Regions from separate parts of the Rhizobium sp. X9 genome, predicted to be linked through region 3. Evidence: predicted binding sites of a transcription regulator. Region 3 holds the regulator's gene; each other region holds the start of a gene.

Region 1 (6,187 bases), 690 kb from region 3:
CGGCATAAGTGACGATGCACGGCGCGGCCCTTGTCGTGATGTGGCGAAATCCACATCAGTCATTCCGGCACTGAGCCGGAAACCAGCCGACGCGCGTCCGCGCGGCGAGAAAGACTCCTTTTCAGCCCCAGGACTTGGGCTGGCTGGATGCCGGATCTAGTCCGGCATGACGGTGGGAATGTCGTGGCCCGATGGAAAATGGAACCTCCTGCGCCAGGTTCAGCCCGTAGCGTCGCAGGCAGTCTCAGCCCACAGCCTCGCACATGGCTGCCATGATGAGGATTTCTCTGGCAAGTCACCTGTAAGACGCTAAGATCGCCCCACCACCGCAGGCCACTCCTCCCACCCCCGGGCTTGCGCGGCAAAGGAGACCATGACCATCATACGAAATGCCCTCGTCCCGGAACTAGCCGTCAGCGACTGGCAGAAAAGCCGCGCTTTTTATTGTGACCTGATCGGTTTTCATGTGGTTTATGAGCGTGCCGAAGAGGGTTTTGCCTATCTGGCGCTGGGCGACGCGCAGCTGATGATCGACCAGATCGGCGCGACCCGGACCTTCGTTGCGGAAAATGCAGCACTTGAATTTCCGCTGGGGCGCGGCATGAACCTGCAGCTCGCCGTCCCCTCGCTGCAGCCGGTTCTCGCGCGGCTGGAGCGGGCCATGATCGATCTTGTCCTGTCGCCGGAAGAAAAATGGTACCGACGCGGCACCGTCGAGGTCGGCAACCGGCAATTCATCGTCGCCGATCCGGACGGCTATCTGATCCGCCCATTCGAGAGCCTCGGCGAACGCCCCTTCCGGTTCGGTTAAGTCACCATGCTGCCTTTTCTTCCTCATGCTGTCGTTTTCGACATGGACGGATTGCTGATCGAAAGCGAGACGCTTTATCGCGATTCCTTTCTGGCCGCATCGGATGAGGGCGGCCACGGCATGCGGGTCGAGACCTATCAGAAGGTCTGCGGCAGCCCGTGGGACGTCATCACCGGAACCATCTTTGCCGATTATGGCGCGGATTTCCCCATCGATAGCTTCCGCGACGCGTGGCTCCGGCATCTTGCCGTGCTGATGGCGGAAGGCGTAGCGCTGAAACCCGGCGTCGTCGAGATTCTCGATCTCCTCGACCGGCTCGACATTCGCCGCGCCATCGCCACGTCCTCGCGGCATGAATCGGTGACGCGCCATCTCGGGCCCTACGATCTGCTCAGGCGTTTCGACACCATTGTCGCACGCGGCGACTACACGGACCCGAAGCCCTCGCCCATGCCCTATCTGACCGCCGCAAAACGTCTCGGCATCGATCCGGGGCAGTGCCTTGCGCTTGAGGATTCCTATCACGGCGTCCGCTCCGCCTCGTCGGCTGGCATGCTGACGATCATGGTGCCTGATGTCGCGCCGCCGACGGATGAAATGCGGGAAAAATGCATCGCCATATCGAGTGACCTTCATGCGGTTGCAGGCCTCCTGAAAAAGGCGCAGCTTTCAGAGGCATGAAAGCGCGTCACATGGCTTTAGCCATTGGTCTTTATGATGAGGCACATATCGGCTGAAAGGCCGATCCTGTTCGAATTCATTGTCAGCGCATTCATAAATGGAGTGGTCATGCTGCTTGTCGCCGTGTCGTTCGCGACATTTATCCTGCTCGTTCTTTCCGCATTTCAGATTACCCTTGCGGCGGGTGCGCCTCTCGGTCGCTTCGCCTGGGGCGGCGAGCACAGGGTTCTTCCAGCCACGCAGCGCATTGCCAGTGTGGGGTCTGTCGCGATCTACGCCCTTGCCGCATCTTTTCCGCTGCAAAAGGCAGGCGTCATCACTCTCTGGCCGGCAGGCTGGATCGAAGCCGGCATCTGGATCATCGCCTGCACGCTTGCGGTGAGCATCGGATTGAACGCCATGTCGCGAAGCCGTGCGGAGCGGCGGGTCATGACACCGGTGGCCGCCATTCTCGCAACTCTGTTCTTCATGGTCTCGCTCTCATAATCGCAGCAGTAGCAGAGCCGGCAACGTGGAGGTCGAATCGCACGCCACGAACTGTCATGCCGGCGGTGTAAAGCGCCACTTGCGTTCTATCGACCCTTTGATGTCGAGACCGTTATAATGGGCCAGCAACAGCACATGGCCGAGGAGATCGGCGGTTTCGTCGGCCAGATCCCGCTTCATCTCCTCTTTGCTCGTGCCCTTGCTGCGCCCTCGCCCCGTCAGCCGGTTCCAGGCCTGCGTGACCTCGCCAACCTCTTCCTGAAGCTTCAGCATGTACCAGTCCGGGTCGCGGAAGATTCCATTTTCAGCAGCATATTTTTGCGAGGCTTCTTCAAACTGATGCATCATGACAGCAAGCATTTGTTCATCCTTTGTTCCTGCGCTACAACTCTAATCATGATTCTCCAACGGCGTCGACCCTTAAGGGGGTCGTGCAACCATGAACGGAAATTTTCGCGACATGCGCCTGCAAGCGAGATAGGGAAAAGGTATTCGAACAACCGTGCCATCGCCCATGTCCCACCTCGATTTTTTCTCGGCTCTCATCACCGCGCATAGCCCGTCGCTGCTTGCGATGTTTGCGGGCGCTGCCTTTCTCGCCGGCCTTGCGCGCGGTTTTTCCGGTTTCGGCGCAGCCCTCATCTTCATTCCGCTGGCGAGCGCCATCGTCGGGCCGCGCATCGCCTCGGCGGTTCTGCTGGTGGTCGACGGTGTCCTGACACTCGGCATGATACCGCCCGCATGGCGCATGGCGGACCGGCGGGAAGTCTTCACCATGGCGGCCGGCGCGCTTGTCGGCGTTCCGCTCGGAACACTTCTTCTTTCCAACGGCGATCCACTCACGCTGCGCTGGATCATCTCCGTCGTGGTCGTCGTGCTCCTATTGTTCCTGCTTTCCGGCTGGCGTTATAGCGGCCGGCCGAAAACGCCGCTGACCCTGTTCACCGGGCTTGTCGCCGGGCTGTTTTCGGGTGCTGCACAATTGGGTGGCCCACCCATCGTTGCCTACTGGCTCGGCGGCGCCCTCAAGGGCGCCTTCGTGCGCGCCAATGTCATTCTCTATTTCGCGATTTCGACGGTAATCTCCACCGCCAGCTATTTTTTCAGCGGCCTGTTCACCGCCGATGTCCTGGTTTTCTTCCTGCTGGCGCTGCCATTCTACGGGGCGGGTCTTTATGCCGGCGCGCGTTTGCACGGGCTTGCCGACGAGGCGGCGTTCAGGCGCATCTGCTACGGCCTGATCGCCATTTCCGCCGTCATCGGCCTGCCGCTCTTCGATTCGCTGCTGAAATAGGTGGAGAGAAGGGACTGCCTTTCAACTGCAACAACAGTGCGCTTGCTCTTCCGTCATCCTCGCCCTTGAGGCGAGGATCCACAATCAGGCGCGACCATGGATCCCCGGGTCAAGCCCGAGGATGACGTCGAGTTTGGCGTGAGATTTCACCAACAGCTCAAACGGCCCGCATTTGTCGCATCAAGGGTACATGCGGACCTTGGACCAGATCGCATCCGGCGTCTCGCGGCGGAATTCGACGCGGTCGTGCAGGCGGAACTTGCGGTCGTGCCAGAATTCGATGCTGACGGGGCGAATGCGGAACCCGGACCAGTAGGACGGGCGCGGAATATCGCCGATCGCATATTTGGCGGTATATTCGGCGACGGCCTTCTCCAGCGCGAAACGGCCTTCCAGCGGCCGCGACTGCTTCGACGCCCAGGCGCCGATGCGGCTTCCGCGCGGGCGCGAAGCGTAATAGGCGTCCGCTTCCGCGTCGGTGACGATCTCCACCTCCCCGCGCAGGCGCACCTGCCGACGCAGGCTTTTCCAGTGGAAACACATGGCCGCTTTTTTCTGGCCGAGGATTTCGCGTCCCTTCTGACTTTCGAAATTCGTATAGAAAACGAAGCCGCGATCATCGACGTCCTTCAGCAGCACCATACGCACATTCGGCAGGCCGTTTTCATCCACGGTTGCGAGTGCGACCGCGTTCGGATCGTTGATTTCGGAGGCCGTCGCGTCCTTCAGCCATTCGGCAAAAAGCGTGAACGGTTCATTTTCTTCAGTGAAGTCACTGGATGTTAACCCCGTTTCCGACATATTGACTAAAATGCTCCCGAGCTGATTTGGACCCCAGAGATGATCTCTGGTGAAAGATGGTGACCGTCATAGCAAAGTCGAACAGTCGAACAAAGGGCCTCCTTTCGTCGATCGCGGAAGTTTCCGCTGTCGTCTCAATGCTCGTGGTGCTGAGCGGCTGCGTCAGCCTCGATCTGTTCGGCGGCGACAAGGTCGACCGCTCACTTTCCACCGCTTCCGTTCCAAACCAGCAGAATAACGGGCCGCAGACCGACGACGCGACCATCCGCAACGCGGTGACATCGGCGGATCTGGCCAAACTTGCCGACCAGCCGCTGCCCTGGGCCAATGCCGCAACCGGCAGCGCCGGCGTCGTCACCGCCATTCACGAAGACAAATCCAGCGGTTTCGTCTGCCGGGAATTCAGGACGACGCGCCACTCCTTCGAGGGCGTTGCAGCCTATGCCGGCCAGGCCTGCCTGTCGGAAACCGGCGAATGGCTGCTGACACGCTTCGAGCAGAAATAATCTGTTTACCTTGGCGCATGGAATAAGGCCGGCCCCAGCCCGGCGCGTATCCTCCGTAAAGAACTGATTAGCAACTTATTGCAACAGTCGACGTTGATAAAACGAGGGCGTGCAGGCGAATGATCGCGGGCATCCCTTTTCGGAGGGGTTAGTTTCAGGATTGCGCCATGAGCGGCAGCATGCACCTGAGCCAATGTAACTGGTGTTTCGCATGCGCGATCCATATTCGATCCTCGGAGTAAAACGTGACGCCCGCCACGAGGAAATCAAGGCCGCCTGGCGCACGAAGGCGAAAACCGTCCATCCGGACGCCAATCGCGACGACCCCGATGCCTCGGCGCGATTCGCCGAGATCGGTCAGGCTTACGATCTTTTGAGAGACCCCAAGAAACGCGATCTCTACGATCAGGCCCGCAGGGCGGCCGAGAAGAAGCAGCGCGGCGAAACCATCATGCAGCAGCGGGAGGCGGCACGCGAGGCTGCCGAGCGCGCCAAAGCCGCCGAGAAGCTGATGGAGGAGCTGGCCCGTGCGGACGCCCGCAACCGGGCGCAGACCGGCCAGAAGACAGATGGCCGGCCGGAAACGGCCGAGGATATCGTCGAGCGGATATTTGGCGCAGAGGCGCAGAACGATCCCAAGGTGCAGCAGGCGGCGGAAGCAGCGAAAGCGGCGGCCAGCGGTGCAAGAAGCGATATACCGGGCGCCGGCGAAACGGCGCAGCCGGGTACCGCCGACGACAAAACCTCCTCAGCGTCGCTTGCCGCCAATCTCTTCAGCGCCCTCGTGCGCCGCTTCCGCGCACCGCAGCCGGCACCGGAAAAAGCACCTGATATCACGGCGGAAGCCACCGTCACGGTCGCAGACCTCCTCGAGCGCAAGTGGATCACCGTTGCGCTTGCCGAGGAGCGCGAAGCCCGTTTCCAGCTCGAACCCGGCATGACCGATGGTCACGTGGTGCGGCTGAAGGGACAGGGGCTGAAGCTTCCCAACATGGCGCGCGGCGATCTTGCCGTGACATTGCTGGCTGCACGCGACGACATCTTTTCCGTTCGCGGCTTCGATATTCACACGACTCTGCCGATCTCGCTCGGCGATGCCGTTCTGGGTTGCGAAACGATCGTGAAAACGCCGCTCGGTGAGGAAAATCTCACCATTCCGGCCTGGTCCGGCTCTGATCGTGTGCTCAGGCTTGACGGCAAGGGTCTTGCCGATGGCAAGGGCGGGTATGGCGATCTCGTCATTGAATTGCGCATCATCCTGCTCGAAAAGCCGGATGAAAAGGTGACCGACCTCATGCGGCACATGCGCGAAGGCCTCTATTTGTGAAAGTTTTGCGAATAGGCGGGACAACGCACCCTTTGTTACGCTCCCTAACAGTTGATGATCTTTGGCAATCTTGAACAGGATTGCAGCCTATGCCATAGGCAGGATCAATCGAAAGTATCAGGGAGCATAAAATGGCTCAGGCATCCGGCCTCATGGCTGGCAAACGCGGCCTCATCATGGGCGTCGCCAATAATCGTTCAATCGCTTGGGGCATTGCCAAGGCTTGCGCGGACGCAGGCGCGGAACTCGCACTCACCTGGCAGGGCGATGCGCTGAAGAAG
Region 2 (6,187 bases), 700 kb from region 3:
ATTCGCTTTTCGGCAGCGTTCAACAGCGTCTCGCAGTGTTTCTTCAGGGCTTCGCCGCGCTCGTAGATGGCGATTGATTCGTCCAGAGCCACGTCTCCGCGTTCCAGGCGTGCGACAATGCTTTCCAGCTCGGCGACGGCCTTTTCGAAGGAATAACCGCTGACATCGGCTGTGTTGGCATTTTCCGTCATGTTCAACCCTTCATCGTTTCTTCAGGGCTTCGCCGCGCTCGTAGATGGCGATTGATTCGTCCAGAGCCACGTCTCCGCGTTCCAGGCGTGCGACAATGCTTTCCAGCTCGGCGACGGCCTTTTCAAAGGAATAACCGCTGACATCGGCTGTGTTGGCATTTTCCGTCATGTTCAACCCTTCATCATTCTCAAAATATGCATGGCCGCCGATTCCGCCAGCCCTTCCAGATCATAACCGCCTTCAAGCAGGCTGACGACCCGGTTCGAGGCGTATTTGTCCGCCATTTCCAGAAGCCGCCCCGTCGCCCAGTCGAAATCCTCACCGACCAGATTGATCTGCGCCAGGGGATCGCGGTGGTGCGCATCGAAACCGGCGGAGATGATGATGAGATCAGGCGAAAAATCCGCAATTGCCGGCAGCACGCGCGATTTGAAGGCCTCGCGAAAATACTCGCTGCCGGTATTGGGCGAAAGCGGAGCGTTGACCACATTGTTCTTCACGCCGGTTTCATTTTTATCGCCGCTCCACGGATAGAGCGGCATCTGGTGGGTGGAACAGAACAGCACGGAGGTGTCGCTCCAGAAGATATCCTGTGTGCCGTTGCCGTGATGCACATCCCAGTCGATGATGGCGACGCGCTCTGCCCCATGCACCTTCTGCGCATGGCGGGCGGCAATTGCCGCATTGTTGAAGAGACAGAAGCCCATGGCCTTGGCGGTTTCCGCATGGTGCCCGGGCGGGCGGGCGGCGACGAAAACATTGTCGGCGGCACCCGTAAAGACGTCATCCACCGCCGCCATCGCAGCACCGATGCCGGTCAGCGCCGCCTGCAGGCTTTTCGGTGAGGCATAGGTATCCGCCTCGATGCGGTTGATCTCGCCATCCTCCTCGGGGATCTGGCGCATGACGGCAAGCAGATGCTCCTCCGGATGCGCCAGAAGCACGGCGTCCTCATTGGCCTGCGGCGCTTGCTTGCGTTCAAGGCGCTCGAAATTCGGATGTTCGAGCGCGATGTTCAGCGATCGCAGCCGATCAGGCCGCTCGGGGTGGCCTTCTGGCGTGATGTGTTCAAGGAAGATCGGATGTTCGTAAAGACGGGTCGCCATTCTTTTCCTCCCGGAGAAAGCTAGCTCAGGCGCGCTGCGGCAGAAGCGGATAACCCGCCATCACGGCGCGGCCTGCAAGAGCGGCAAGCACGGCCTTCAGCGCATCGCCGGGAATGAAGGCGAGCGAACCCATGAAAGCCTTTTCGAAACCAAGCCCGACGACCAGCGCCAGATAGGTGATGCCGAAAGCGTAAAGCACGACCACGCCGCCGATCAGGCTGGCGATGAAGAAACCGATGCCCTGCGCCAGAGCCGACTGGCCACGGTTGACGAATTTTTCCGAGAGAGTGCCGGTGACGAAAACCGCAGCGATCCAGCCGATCAGGAAGCCCGTGGTCGGCGTGGTGAAGATGGAAAGGCCGCCGCGTCCGCCTGACAGTACCGGCAGGCCGATGGCGGCAATCAGGATCGTCAGGAGAACCGCCAGTGTACCGCGTTTCGCCCCTAGCACGACACCGGCCAGCATGACGCCGAGCGACTGCGCGGTGATCGGCACCGGAATGAAACCGAGCGTGATCGGCGGCAGAAGCCCGAGTGCGATGATGATGGCGGAAAACAGCGAAATCAGCACAAGGTCGCGGGTCGTCATGGCTCGGAAACTCCGGATGGTTATCTGGCCGTCAGCTTTGGCCTCTGAAACCGCGCGCGTCAATGGCGTCGGCAATGGCATCGGCATCCTTCAACGTCATAATCACCAGCGGCACGATGATGGTGGCCATCCGCACCGGCAGGCCGCGCGCCCGGTGCGCATCGCGCACCGCATGGTAACGGTTGACGATTTCAGGCACGAACCGCACGACGAGCCCGACGGCAAGCCCGATATCGGCGGCCTTGACCAGCCCCAGCCTTTCCAGCGGTGCGGCGGCAAGCGCAATTTCGTCAATGAATTGCGAAATGCTGACGGTGATGGTGACGGCGGTGGCGAGAAGCGCCAGTGCTGTCAGCCGCAAAAGATTGACGCTGGCATCATGGGCCGGAAGCAACAGATAGCTGAAGGCGGCAACCAGGAGAATGGTCAGCATCACCGGGCGCAGCCGCAGGCCGATCTCCCGCAAGGGCAGCCGCGTCTGGCGCAAAATGGCGGCGGCCAGAACCACGGCGCATCCCAGCAAAATCAGGTCTCGGGTAAGGAACAGCGCGATGCTGAAGACCATCAGCGTCAAGAGCTTGAGGCGTGGCGAGACGCGATAGAGCCAGCCGGTGCCTTCGACATGCAGGGACTTCATCGCGATGCCACCTCCAGATAGCGCGCCACCGCCTCTTCGGGGTCGGCATCGGCAACCAGCGCACCCTCGTGGAAGACCAGCACGCGGTCGAAGCCGGCAAGCAGCGGCAGATCATGGGTGATGACAACAAGCGCCTGCGACAGGGCCGCCATCGTTTTTTCCACGATCGCGCGGTTTTTCAGGTCGAGCTGGTTGGTCGGTTCATCGAGAATGAGGACTTGCGGTTCAGTGACCAGAAGGGCCGCCAGCGCCGACAGCTGCAATTCGCCGCCGGAAAGCTCGTGCGCGCGCCGTTCGTCCAGATGAGAAATGCCGAGCCGGGCGAGCACGGCCTTCACCCGCGTTTCCGTCTCCACCTTGTTGAGGCCGAGCCGCTTCAACCCGAAGGCGACATCGTCGCGTATGATCGGCAGGATGATCTGGTTCTGCGGATTCTGGAAAATGAAGCCGACCGTCTGCAGCACCGCTTTTGCATCCTTGACGGTATCGAGACCGTTCACCGACACCTTGCCTTCGGTCGGCTTGGTGAGCCCGTTGACGAGCCGCGCAAAGGTGGTCTTGCCCGAGCCATTGAGGCCGATCACGCCGATGCGCCGTTCAGTCAATGTCAGGGACAGGGGCTGTAAAGCCTGCCTGCCCTCGAAGGCCACGCCGGCACTGTCGAAACGGATTTCCAAGACTGATGCATCCCTCTATCGCTTTCCGGTTCTATATCGTGTCATCAACAGAAGTGAAACAAAGAACAAAAAAAGAACATTGCAATCCTGAAAAAGCCGTCATACCTTCAACGCCATGACGATCAAGGTTTCGAACGAAGCGGCAAGGCGGATTTTTCTGGCGCGGCAGGGGCTTTCCTCTCCGCCCGGCAAGGCGCTTTCCAAGGATGGCCTGCTGCAGCTCATCACCGATATCGGTTTCGTGCAGGTGGACAGTATCGGCACGGTGGAGCGCGCCCATCATCAGATAATATTCTCCCGCAATCAGACCTACAGGCGCGAACATCTGACCACATTGCTGGAAAAGGACCGCGCGCTGTTCGAGCACTGGACGCACGACGCCTCCATCGTACCGACGGAATTTTATCCCTATTGGAAACACCGCTTCCGCCGCCGTGAGCCGATCATTCAGGAACGCTGGCGCAAATGGCATGGCGAGGGTTTCGATGCGGCTTTTGCCGAGACGCTGGAGCGCATTGCCGCCACGGGTCCGGTTTTGGCGCGGGAGTTGAAGGAGGAGGGGCACCAGTCCGGCGGCTGGTGGAACTGGCATCCCTCCAAGACCGCGCTCGAATATCTTTGGCACACCGGCAAGCTCGCCATATCCGGTCGCGTCAATTTCCAGAAGGTCTATGATCTGGCGGAGCGGGTCATTCCCGGCGAGCACCACGAAAGCGAAGTGGAGCACGCGCAATTCGTCGACTGGGCCTGCCGGCAGGCGCTCACCCGGCTGGGCTTTGCCACCCATGGCGAAATTGCCGCCTTTTTCGATCTCGTTACCCCGCAGGAGGCGAGGGACTGGGTCAAGAACCATCGCGACGAACTGTGCGAGGTCTCGCTTCTCGCAAGCGATGGCGGCGCTGCCCGCCCGTCCTATGCCTTTGCGGATTTCAGCGCCGATGTCTCCGATCTGCCGGAACCGTCGTCCCGCGTCCGTGTGCTGAGCCCCTTCGATCCGCTTTTGCGCGACCGCAACCGCACGGAGCGGCTGTTCGGTTTTTATTATCGCATCGAGGTCTTCGTGCCCGAGCCGAAGCGGCAATATGGCTATTACGTCTTCCCGCTTCTGGAAGGAGACCGGCTGATCGGCCGCATCGACATGAAGGCGGATCGCAAGCGCGGCACGCTGGATGTGCGCCGCCTGTGGCTGGAGCCGGGCGTGCGCGCCTCGGCTGGACGGCTGGAGAAGCTCGACGCGGAACTGGTGAGGCTGGCGAAGTTTACCGGGGTTGAGAGTGTGAATTATCTGGAGGGCTGGCGGGAGGAAAACTGAGGTCTTTCCCTCGGGTGATTGCTAGACGGGGCACGCAGACACGACGTTGCTGATCCGTGATGCCGGATTGTCGCGCGGCGTTGCGGCATATTTCTTCTCCCCGCCGGGGAGAAGGTGGCCCGAAGGGTCGGATGAGGGGGCAACGGCAAAGATATGCGGAGAACTTGCCCCCTCATCCCGCTGCCGCGGACTTCTCCCCGATGGGGAGAAGAAACGAGCGGAACCCGCTCGCCTCACGATAGCCCTGTGAAGCTAGGCAAAAGCCCCCAAATCAGCAGATATCCGTCGCCGAAATCTTGATGCCGAAACCTTCGAGGCCGACGTAATGGCGTTCACGCGTCGTCAGCAGCTTGATCGAACTGATGCCGAGGTCCTTCAGGATCTGCGCGCCGAGACCGATTTCGAGCCACTCATTTTCGCGGGAGCGGGCCTGCGCATGCGCCTCGTCCGGATCGCGTGACTTGCGCCGTCCGGCCACCTGGCCGACACCGACGGAGCCTTCGCGCAGATAGACGATGACGCCGCGGCCTTCCTCGGCGATTTTCTGCATATAGTGCCGCACCGGCTGGCGGTCGCCGAACACGTCGTCGGCGACGTTCTCAGGATGAAGGCGAACGGGAATATCGACGCCATCGCGGATATCGCCGAAAATCACCGCCATATGCTGCATGCGGTCCCAGGGCAGGGAATAGGTCTGCGCCTTGGCCGGTCCGAAAGGCGTTTCGATGGTGAAGGAAGATTCCATCTCCACCAGCGTTTCCTTGCGCTGGCGATAGGCGATGAGGTCGGCGACGGAAACCTGCTTCAGCTGGTGTTTGTCCGCAAAGGCAGTGACCTGCGGCCCGCGCGTGACGGTGCCGTCATCATTGACGAGCTCGCAGATGACGCCGATCGGTGGCAGGCCCGCCAGCTTGCAGAGATCGACGGCCGCTTCGGTATGGCCGGAGCGCATCAGAACGCCGCCTTCGCGGGCAATCAGCGGGAAGATATGGCCGGGCCGGGTAAAATCGGCGGCGCCAACATTGGGGTTGGCGAGGTTGCGCACCGTCAGCGTGCGGTCGTCGGCCGAAATTCCGGTTGTGGTACCGTGCTTGAAATCGACGCTGACGGTAAAGGCGGTCGTATGGGCGCTGTCGTTTTCGGCAACCATGGCATTGAGGTTCAGCCGCTTGGCTTCCTCACGCGGCATGGGGGCGCAGACGATGCCGGATGTGTGGCGAACGATGAAGGCCATCTTTTCCGCGGTGCAATGAACCGCCGAAATAATCAGATCGCCTTCGTTCTCCCGGTCGTCATCATCGGTCACGACAACGATCTCGCCGGCTTCGAAAGCGCGGATGGCGTCGACGACACGTTTCTGATCATATGCCATTTCTAGTCTACCTCACTTCAACCGGCCGGTCTGGCCGCGATCTCTCAAGTAATGGTCGGCAACGGTGCAGGCCACCATCGCTTCGCCGATCGGCACGGCGCGAATGCCGACGCAGGGGTCGTGGCGGCCCTTGGTGCGCACATCCACATTGTTGCCGTCCGCGTCGATCGACTGGCGCTCGGTCAGAATGGAGGAGGTGGGCTTGATGGCGAAGCGGGCGATAACAGGTTCGCCGGTCGCGATGCCACCCAGAATGCCGCCGGCATGGTTGGAGAGGAAAATCGGCCTGCCGTCATTGCCCA
Region 3 (6,187 bases):
GGGCCGATATGTGGCTTTACGGACTTCGCAGCGCGATTGCCGAGCGCATACGCTTAACCATCGGCGATGATGCCGGCGCCTTCGCCGCCTCCATCGTCACCGATGAGAGACAGGCAATATCGGCGGAGACGATGGAGGCGCTGCGGCTCTCCGGCCTTGCCCATATCGTTGCGATATCCGGGCTCAACATGGCGCTGGCGTCAGGCATTTTCTTCGTTGGCCTGAGATTGGCCTTCAGCCTGTTTCCGGGCTTTGCACAGCGCTGGCCGGTCAAGAAGATCGCGGCCTTTGCAGCACTGCTGATGACACTCGCCTATTACCTCATTTCCGGTTTTGCCGTCTCCGCCGAACGCGCATGGTTGATGATGTCGGTGATGCTGATCGCAGTTCTTTTCGACCAGCCGTCTCTCAGCCTGAGAAATGTTGCCCTTTCCGCTCTGGTCATTCTGGCTTTCTCGCCATCGGAAATCATGGGGCCGAGTTTCCAGATGTCATTTGCAGCCACCATAGCGCTTGTTTCTGCCTATGCCGCCTGGAGCCGCTGGCGCATTGATCGCGACCGTCTGTTCATCGGGCGCAAACCTGCATGGATGACGGTGGCGGGAACGGTGGGCGCGGTCATCGGCGGTGTTGTCACGACGTCCCTTATCGGCGGCCTTTCGACGGCGATCTATTCGGCTGAACATTTTCACCGTGTCACCACCTATGGACTTTTCGCCAATCTGGCTGCCATGCCGCTCATGTCTTTGATCGTCATGCCATTCGGCCTTCTCGCCATGCTGCTGATGCCCTTCGGGCTCGATGCGCCGTTCCTGAAGATAATGGGGTATGGTATGGCTCTCGTCATCGAGGTTGCCAATGAGGTGGCGTCGTGGGACGGCAGCGCGGCGACGGGCCGCCCGCATGGCTGGTTCATCGGTATTGCCTCGCTGGGTTTCCTGTTGCTGACTTTGTTGCGCAGCCGGCTGGCCCTTCTCGGTATCCCGGTTCTGCTTTTCGCTTTCGCCCTGTCGGCGGCAACAACCTCCCGCGATCCGCCGGATTTGCTGGTGCACGAGGACGGCGAGCTGGTGGCGATGGTGGAGGATGGCAAGGTCTTCACGACCAAAGCGCGGCCACCGGACTTTGTTTATGGCCAGTGGCAGAGAGCGCTGTTGCTGCCGGAAAAACCCGTGCCACCGGTCGTTCTGGCGGCGGAGGCAATCGTGAGCAATGCCGTCTTGGGCCCCAAAACGAAGCTGGCGCCTAAAGAGGTCGCGGCGGTGACAAGGGAGATGACCGTTGCACTGAGAGATGCCGAGACTGGTGTTTTTACCTGCAGGAAAGGCGTGTGGTGCGCAGCGCGCGCCGGCAGCGGCGAGTGGATCATCGTTCTGGAAGACGGCCGCTTTGCCGGAACAGCCTGCGATATCGCCGATATCGTTGTTGTTTCCCGCAGAACCTCTTTCTCACAGTGCCGTTCCGGCGCGCTCCTGCTCAATCGCAACATACTGCGACGTATCGGCTCGTTGGAAATAGACTTTGCCAATATGGACCAGGCAGGGGTGGTGGGGCGGCTGCGCGCCGCAATCTCCGGAACGGACAGGCCGTGGAGCGAACATCGTTATTACGACTGGAAAAGCGGCCGTTTTGATCACGAGGTGCCGGACGCCGTCAACAGGCTGCTGGCGGCGTCAGAATGAGCCGCCAGCTTGGTTCATCAGGCCTTGGCGCGCAGATCCTCGGTCAATTGGCCGATCCCGCCGATTTCCTCTTCATGCGCCGTGTCGCGCCAGGTCTCCTTCAAACCGGCCTCATACCATTCACGCATGGCGGGCAGGGCGAGCAGCCTTTCGTAATAGCTCTTCGCTGCGGGCGAAAGATCCGCGCCGTAGGTCTGGAACCGGAATGCGACCGGGCAGAAGAAGGCGTCGACCGCCGTGAATTTAGCGCCGGCGAGATATGGTCCGCCAAATTTCGCAAGGCCTTCGCTCCAGAGCGCATCGATGCGTTTGATATCGGCCGCAAGTCCGGCATCGCCACCTTTCGGCTTTACCCTTATGCCGACAGACATGGGGTAGAGATTACGCAGCGAGGAGAAGCCCGCATGCATCTCACTGGCCGCCGAGCGTGACCAGGCTCTTGCCTGCTTGTCGCTTGCCCAGACGCCCTGATGTCTTTCGGCAAGATATTCCGCAATCGAAAGCGTTTCCCATACCTTGAAGCCTTCATCGACGAGGCAGGGAACCTTGCCGGTTGGTGAAAACGAGGCAAAGGACACGCCTTCACCGAACGGAACCAGTTTTTCATCGAAGGCGATACCAAGCGTGCGCATCAACACCCACGGCCGCAACGACCAGGAAGAATAGTTCTTGTTGGCTACATAAAGATCGTACATGGCGTATCTCCCGGATATGACGCGCATTTCTACACCTGCCGGACGTCCACGGAATATCGAAAATAATCCATGGCTCCCATAAGCCGTATTGATGAATGGCAGGGCGCAGGCATGGACGGCAGCACCCCGTCAATATCACCACTTGGAGACGGCGGAAATTCGTCACGTGACGCGATGGCGAAAATTCAATCTTGCAAAAACTTTGGCAGAAGTTCTGGCGCTGATCGCGGTCAACGGCACATGCATCGCTTCGCTATATAGACGGAAATATCGGTATGAAAATTGGATCAGTTTCTAAAAGGCGTCGATCCTGAAGGTCGCAGAGTATCGCTTCCTACCGCAAAATCATGGCCTGCTCCGGACCAGCCTTCACACTTATGCAACAGACGTCACCTTCCGATGACGCCTGCTGAAAACTGAACCACGTCCGGTCCCTTATGATCAATGATAGCGGCGGATCAGCCCAACCAGCTTGCCCTGAATCTTAACCCGGTCCGGCCCGAAGATGCGGGTTTCATAGGCTGGGTTTGCTGCCTCCAGCGCGATGGATGCGCCCTTGCGGCGGAAGCGCTTCAGTGTTGCTTCCTCGTCATCCACCAGCGCCACGACGATATCGCCCGGATTGGCGGTGTTGCCGTTGCGGATGATGACGGTATCGCCGTCGAAAATGCCGGCCTCGATCATCGAATCGCCCTTGACCTCAAGCGCGTAATGTTCGCCGGTGCCCAACATGTCCACCGGCACGGCAACATCATGGGTGTTGTTCTGGATGGCGGAAATCGGCACGCCGGCGGCGATGCGGCCCATGACCGGCACGGTGACAGCCCCGCCGAAATCATTGGCAGGCGCCTTGGGGGCAGGGGCGGGTTCCGGCGCCTTCGGTTTGCCGAGACTGCCTTCGATGACGCTCGGCGAAAAGCCGCGCTGCGGCCTTGCTCCGGGCGTATAGGCCTCAGGCAGCTTGATGACTTCCAGCGCCCTCGCCCTATTAGGTAGCCGGCGAATAAATCCGCGCTCTTCGAGGGCGGTGATCAGCCGGTGGATGCCGGATTTCGAGGCAAGATCGAGTGCGTCCTTCATTTCATCGAAGGAGGGCGGCACGCCGGACTCTTTCATTCGTTCATGAATGAAGAGAAGCAATTCCTGCTGTTTGCGCGTGAGCATGAGGAAAACACCCTTGAGAATCGTAGTGGAAGTCGCGAAACAAATACAGAACGAACACTATATGTTCCATATGTGTTCTGCAATCCCCTAAAATTTCGTGAAGCAGCTATCTGTTGTTTTGATGATTTGCCTCATTGCCCGCATTTGTGCTTTTCTTCGGTCCGAACCATTGCGGCCTGGGACTGACTACGCCGCCAGCAGGAAAAAATAATGACGAAACCCGCAAGCGTCGATCATCTCGTTCTGCCCGTGCAGGCTCTCGGAATCGCTGAAAAGCGCGTTGGCGCTCTCGGTTTCACGGTTGCACCGGAGGCTCTTCATCCCTTCGGCACGCAGAACGCCTGTGTTTTTTTCGCTGACGGAACCTATCTGGAACCGCTCGCGATTTCTAATCCGGCTAAATATAATGCCTCGGTGGAGAAGGGGGATGTGTTCACCGGCAGGGATCAGGCCTTCCGGCAGCGTGATAGACAGGAGGGTTTTTCGGCGCTCGTGGCCCGAACCGATGATGCCTTTGGCGATCATGACAGGTTTGCGATCTCAGGCCTCTCGGCAGGCGATGTCTTCGAGTTTTCGCGGCCTCTCCGGATGCCGGACGGTTCGCAGGGTGAAGCGGCGTTTCGGCTTGCTTTTGCGGCGAGCGGATCGGCTGCGGATTTCTTTTTGTTCAGTTGCCAGCGGCTACAGGCCCTGCCGGGCGACCGCACGGCGCTGGAGCGTCATGCCAACGGGGTCTCTGGCCTCAGCGAAATAGTTCTGTTTTCCGGCGGCGATGCAAAGGCGGCGCGCCTGATCGAAACGGTGTTTGGCTGTGAAGGCACGATATCTCCGGATGGTGATATGGTTTTCGTGACCGGCAATGCGCACATCAGATTGACCGGAAAACCGGCTTTCGGCGGGCATGCCGTGAGTGCTTCGGATTGGAGCGACGGCGGATTGCGCGGCGCGGGCATCGTCTTTCTGTCACACGATCTTGCCGTGACAGAAGCGGTGCTTGCTGCTAATGGCGTGTCCTGCGCAAAAGCGGGCGGCCGCCTGGTGGTGCCCGCGGCACCCGGTCAGGGCGTAACATTCGCCTTCGAGGAAAAATGATGAGCGTTACGAACAATCTCAAAGTCACCGCCGGCGATGGCGCCAGCAAGGTTTTCTTCTCCAATTCTGAGCGGTTTTCGCTGATTGCCGGCCCCTGCCAGATGGAAAGCCGGGACCATGCCTTCATGATCGCCGGTGTCCTGAAGGAGCTTTGCGACAAGCTGGGAATAGGGCTTGTCTACAAATCCTCTTTCGACAAGGCGAACCGCACCTCGCTTTCCGGCAAACGCGGCATCGGCCTTGAGAGCGCGATGCAGGTTTTCGCCGATCTCAAGAAGGAATTCGGCTTTCCGGTTCTGACCGACATTCACACCGAAGAGCAATGCGCCATCGTGTCCGAAGTGGTGGACGTGCTGCAGATCCCGGCCTTTCTCAGCCGCCAGACCGATCTTCTCGTCGCCGCCGCCAGGACCGGCCGCGTCATCAACGTCAAGAAGGGCCAGTTCCTGGCGCCCTGGGACATGAAGAACGTGCTTGCCAAGCTCAATGAGAGCGGCAATCCGAATGTACTCCTGTGCGAGCGCGGTGCGTCCTTCGGATACAACACGCTGGTTTCCGACATGCGCTCGCTGCCGATCATGGCATCGCTTGGCGCGCCGGTCGTGTTTGACGCGACCCACTCGGTGCAGCAGCCGGGCGGGCAGGGTGGCTCGACGGGCGGCCAGCGCGAATTCGTCGAGACTTTGGCGCGGGCGGCCGTTGCGGTCGGCGTGGCCGGCCTCTTCATCGAGACCCATGAGGACCCGGACAATGCACCGTCCGACGGCCCCAACATGGTCCACCTGAAGGACATGCCGAAACTGCTGGAAAAGCTTCTGGCTTTCGACGCCATCACGAAAGGCTGAGGGCTGGCCGCTGCGGTGAGCGCCGTTTGAGCCAATCGATTTTAATGGCGGGCGGGCCGTTTCCGCCGTCCGCCGTCATTGTAATTTCTTCGCCATCGTCTAAGACAGGCGACGGAAAATATCTGTTCCATTCCCAAGGGAGAGACCATGACTGCCATTACCGATATCATCGCGCGCGAAATCCTCGACAGCCGCGGCAATCCGACCGTTGAAGTCGACGTTTATCTCGAAGACGGCTCCATGGGCCGCGCTGCCGTTCCGTCCGGCGCCTCCACCGGCGCGCATGAGGCGGTTGAGCTGCGCGATGGCGGCAAGCGTTATCTCGGCAAGGGCGTGGAAAAAGCGGTTGAAGCCGTCAATACCGAAATCTTCGACGCCATCGGCGGTTTCGATGCCGAAAACCAGATCCAGATCGACCAGACGATGATTGCGCTTGACGGTACGCCGAACAAGTCACGCATCGGCGCCAACGCTATCCTCGGCGTGTCGCTCGCTGTTGCCAAGGCTGCCGCTGAAGCCTCCGGCCTGCCGCTTTACCGTTATGTCGGCGGCCCCAACGCACATCTTCTGCCGGTTCCGATGATGAACATCATCAATGGCGGCGCGCATGCCGACAACCCGATCGACTTCCAGGAATTCATGATCCTGCCGGTCGGCGCAGAAAACATCCGCGAAGCCGTGCGCATGGGTTCGGAAGTCTTCCATACGC

Evidence for each region. Region 3 encodes LexA, which represses DNA repair genes until DNA is damaged. Its sites were predicted from a motif close to TGTTCNNNNTGTGTTCNG; they were not measured.
Region 1: JZY08_RS02280 (MazG nucleotide pyrophosphohydrolase domain-containing protein) is a predicted target of LexA. The motif match lies at 2,340-2,357, and genes of this name have one in related genera.
Region 2: JZY08_RS02225 (energy-coupling factor ABC transporter ATP-binding protein) is a predicted target of LexA. The motif match lies at 3,263-3,280, and genes of this name have one in related genera.

What each region holds. Positions count from the first base shown of each region.
Region 1 covers NZ_CP071311.1:463,561-469,747, reverse strand. Annotated here, with positions in the region: gene JZY08_RS02295 (VOC family protein) at 374-811, shown strand; gene JZY08_RS02290 (HAD family phosphatase) at 818-1,492, shown strand; gene JZY08_RS02285 (hypothetical protein) at 1,601-1,978, shown strand; gene JZY08_RS02280 (MazG nucleotide pyrophosphohydrolase domain-containing protein) at 2,033-2,338, opposite strand; gene JZY08_RS02275 (sulfite exporter TauE/SafE family protein) at 2,493-3,272, shown strand; gene pdxH (pyridoxamine 5'-phosphate oxidase) at 3,453-4,073, opposite strand; gene JZY08_RS02265 (RT0821/Lpp0805 family surface protein) at 4,130-4,579, shown strand; gene JZY08_RS02260 (DnaJ C-terminal domain-containing protein) at 4,791-5,906, shown strand; gene fabI (enoyl-ACP reductase FabI) at 6,038-6,187, shown strand, end outside.
Region 2 covers NZ_CP071311.1:454,177-460,363, forward strand. Annotated here, with positions in the region: gene JZY08_RS02200 (exodeoxyribonuclease VII small subunit) at 1-191, opposite strand, end outside; partial or broken gene JZY08_RS02205 (exodeoxyribonuclease VII small subunit) at 208-360, opposite strand; gene JZY08_RS02210 (histone deacetylase family protein) at 363-1,298, opposite strand; gene JZY08_RS02215 (biotin transporter BioY) at 1,324-1,887, opposite strand; gene JZY08_RS02220 (energy-coupling factor transporter transmembrane protein EcfT) at 1,919-2,524, opposite strand; gene JZY08_RS02225 (energy-coupling factor ABC transporter ATP-binding protein) at 2,521-3,201, opposite strand; gene JZY08_RS02230 (winged helix-turn-helix domain-containing protein) at 3,317-4,513, shown strand; gene ribB (3,4-dihydroxy-2-butanone-4-phosphate synthase) at 4,785-5,885, opposite strand; gene aroC (chorismate synthase) at 5,898-6,187, opposite strand, start outside.
Region 3 covers NZ_CP071311.1:1,153,807-1,159,993, forward strand. Annotated here, with positions in the region: gene JZY08_RS05605 (ComEC/Rec2 family competence protein) at 1-1,682, shown strand, start outside; gene JZY08_RS05610 (glutathione S-transferase family protein) at 1,700-2,377, opposite strand; gene lexA (transcriptional repressor LexA) at 2,819-3,541, opposite strand; gene JZY08_RS05620 (VOC family protein) at 3,752-4,633, shown strand; gene kdsA (3-deoxy-8-phosphooctulonate synthase) at 4,633-5,478, shown strand; gene eno (phosphopyruvate hydratase) at 5,626-6,187, shown strand, end outside.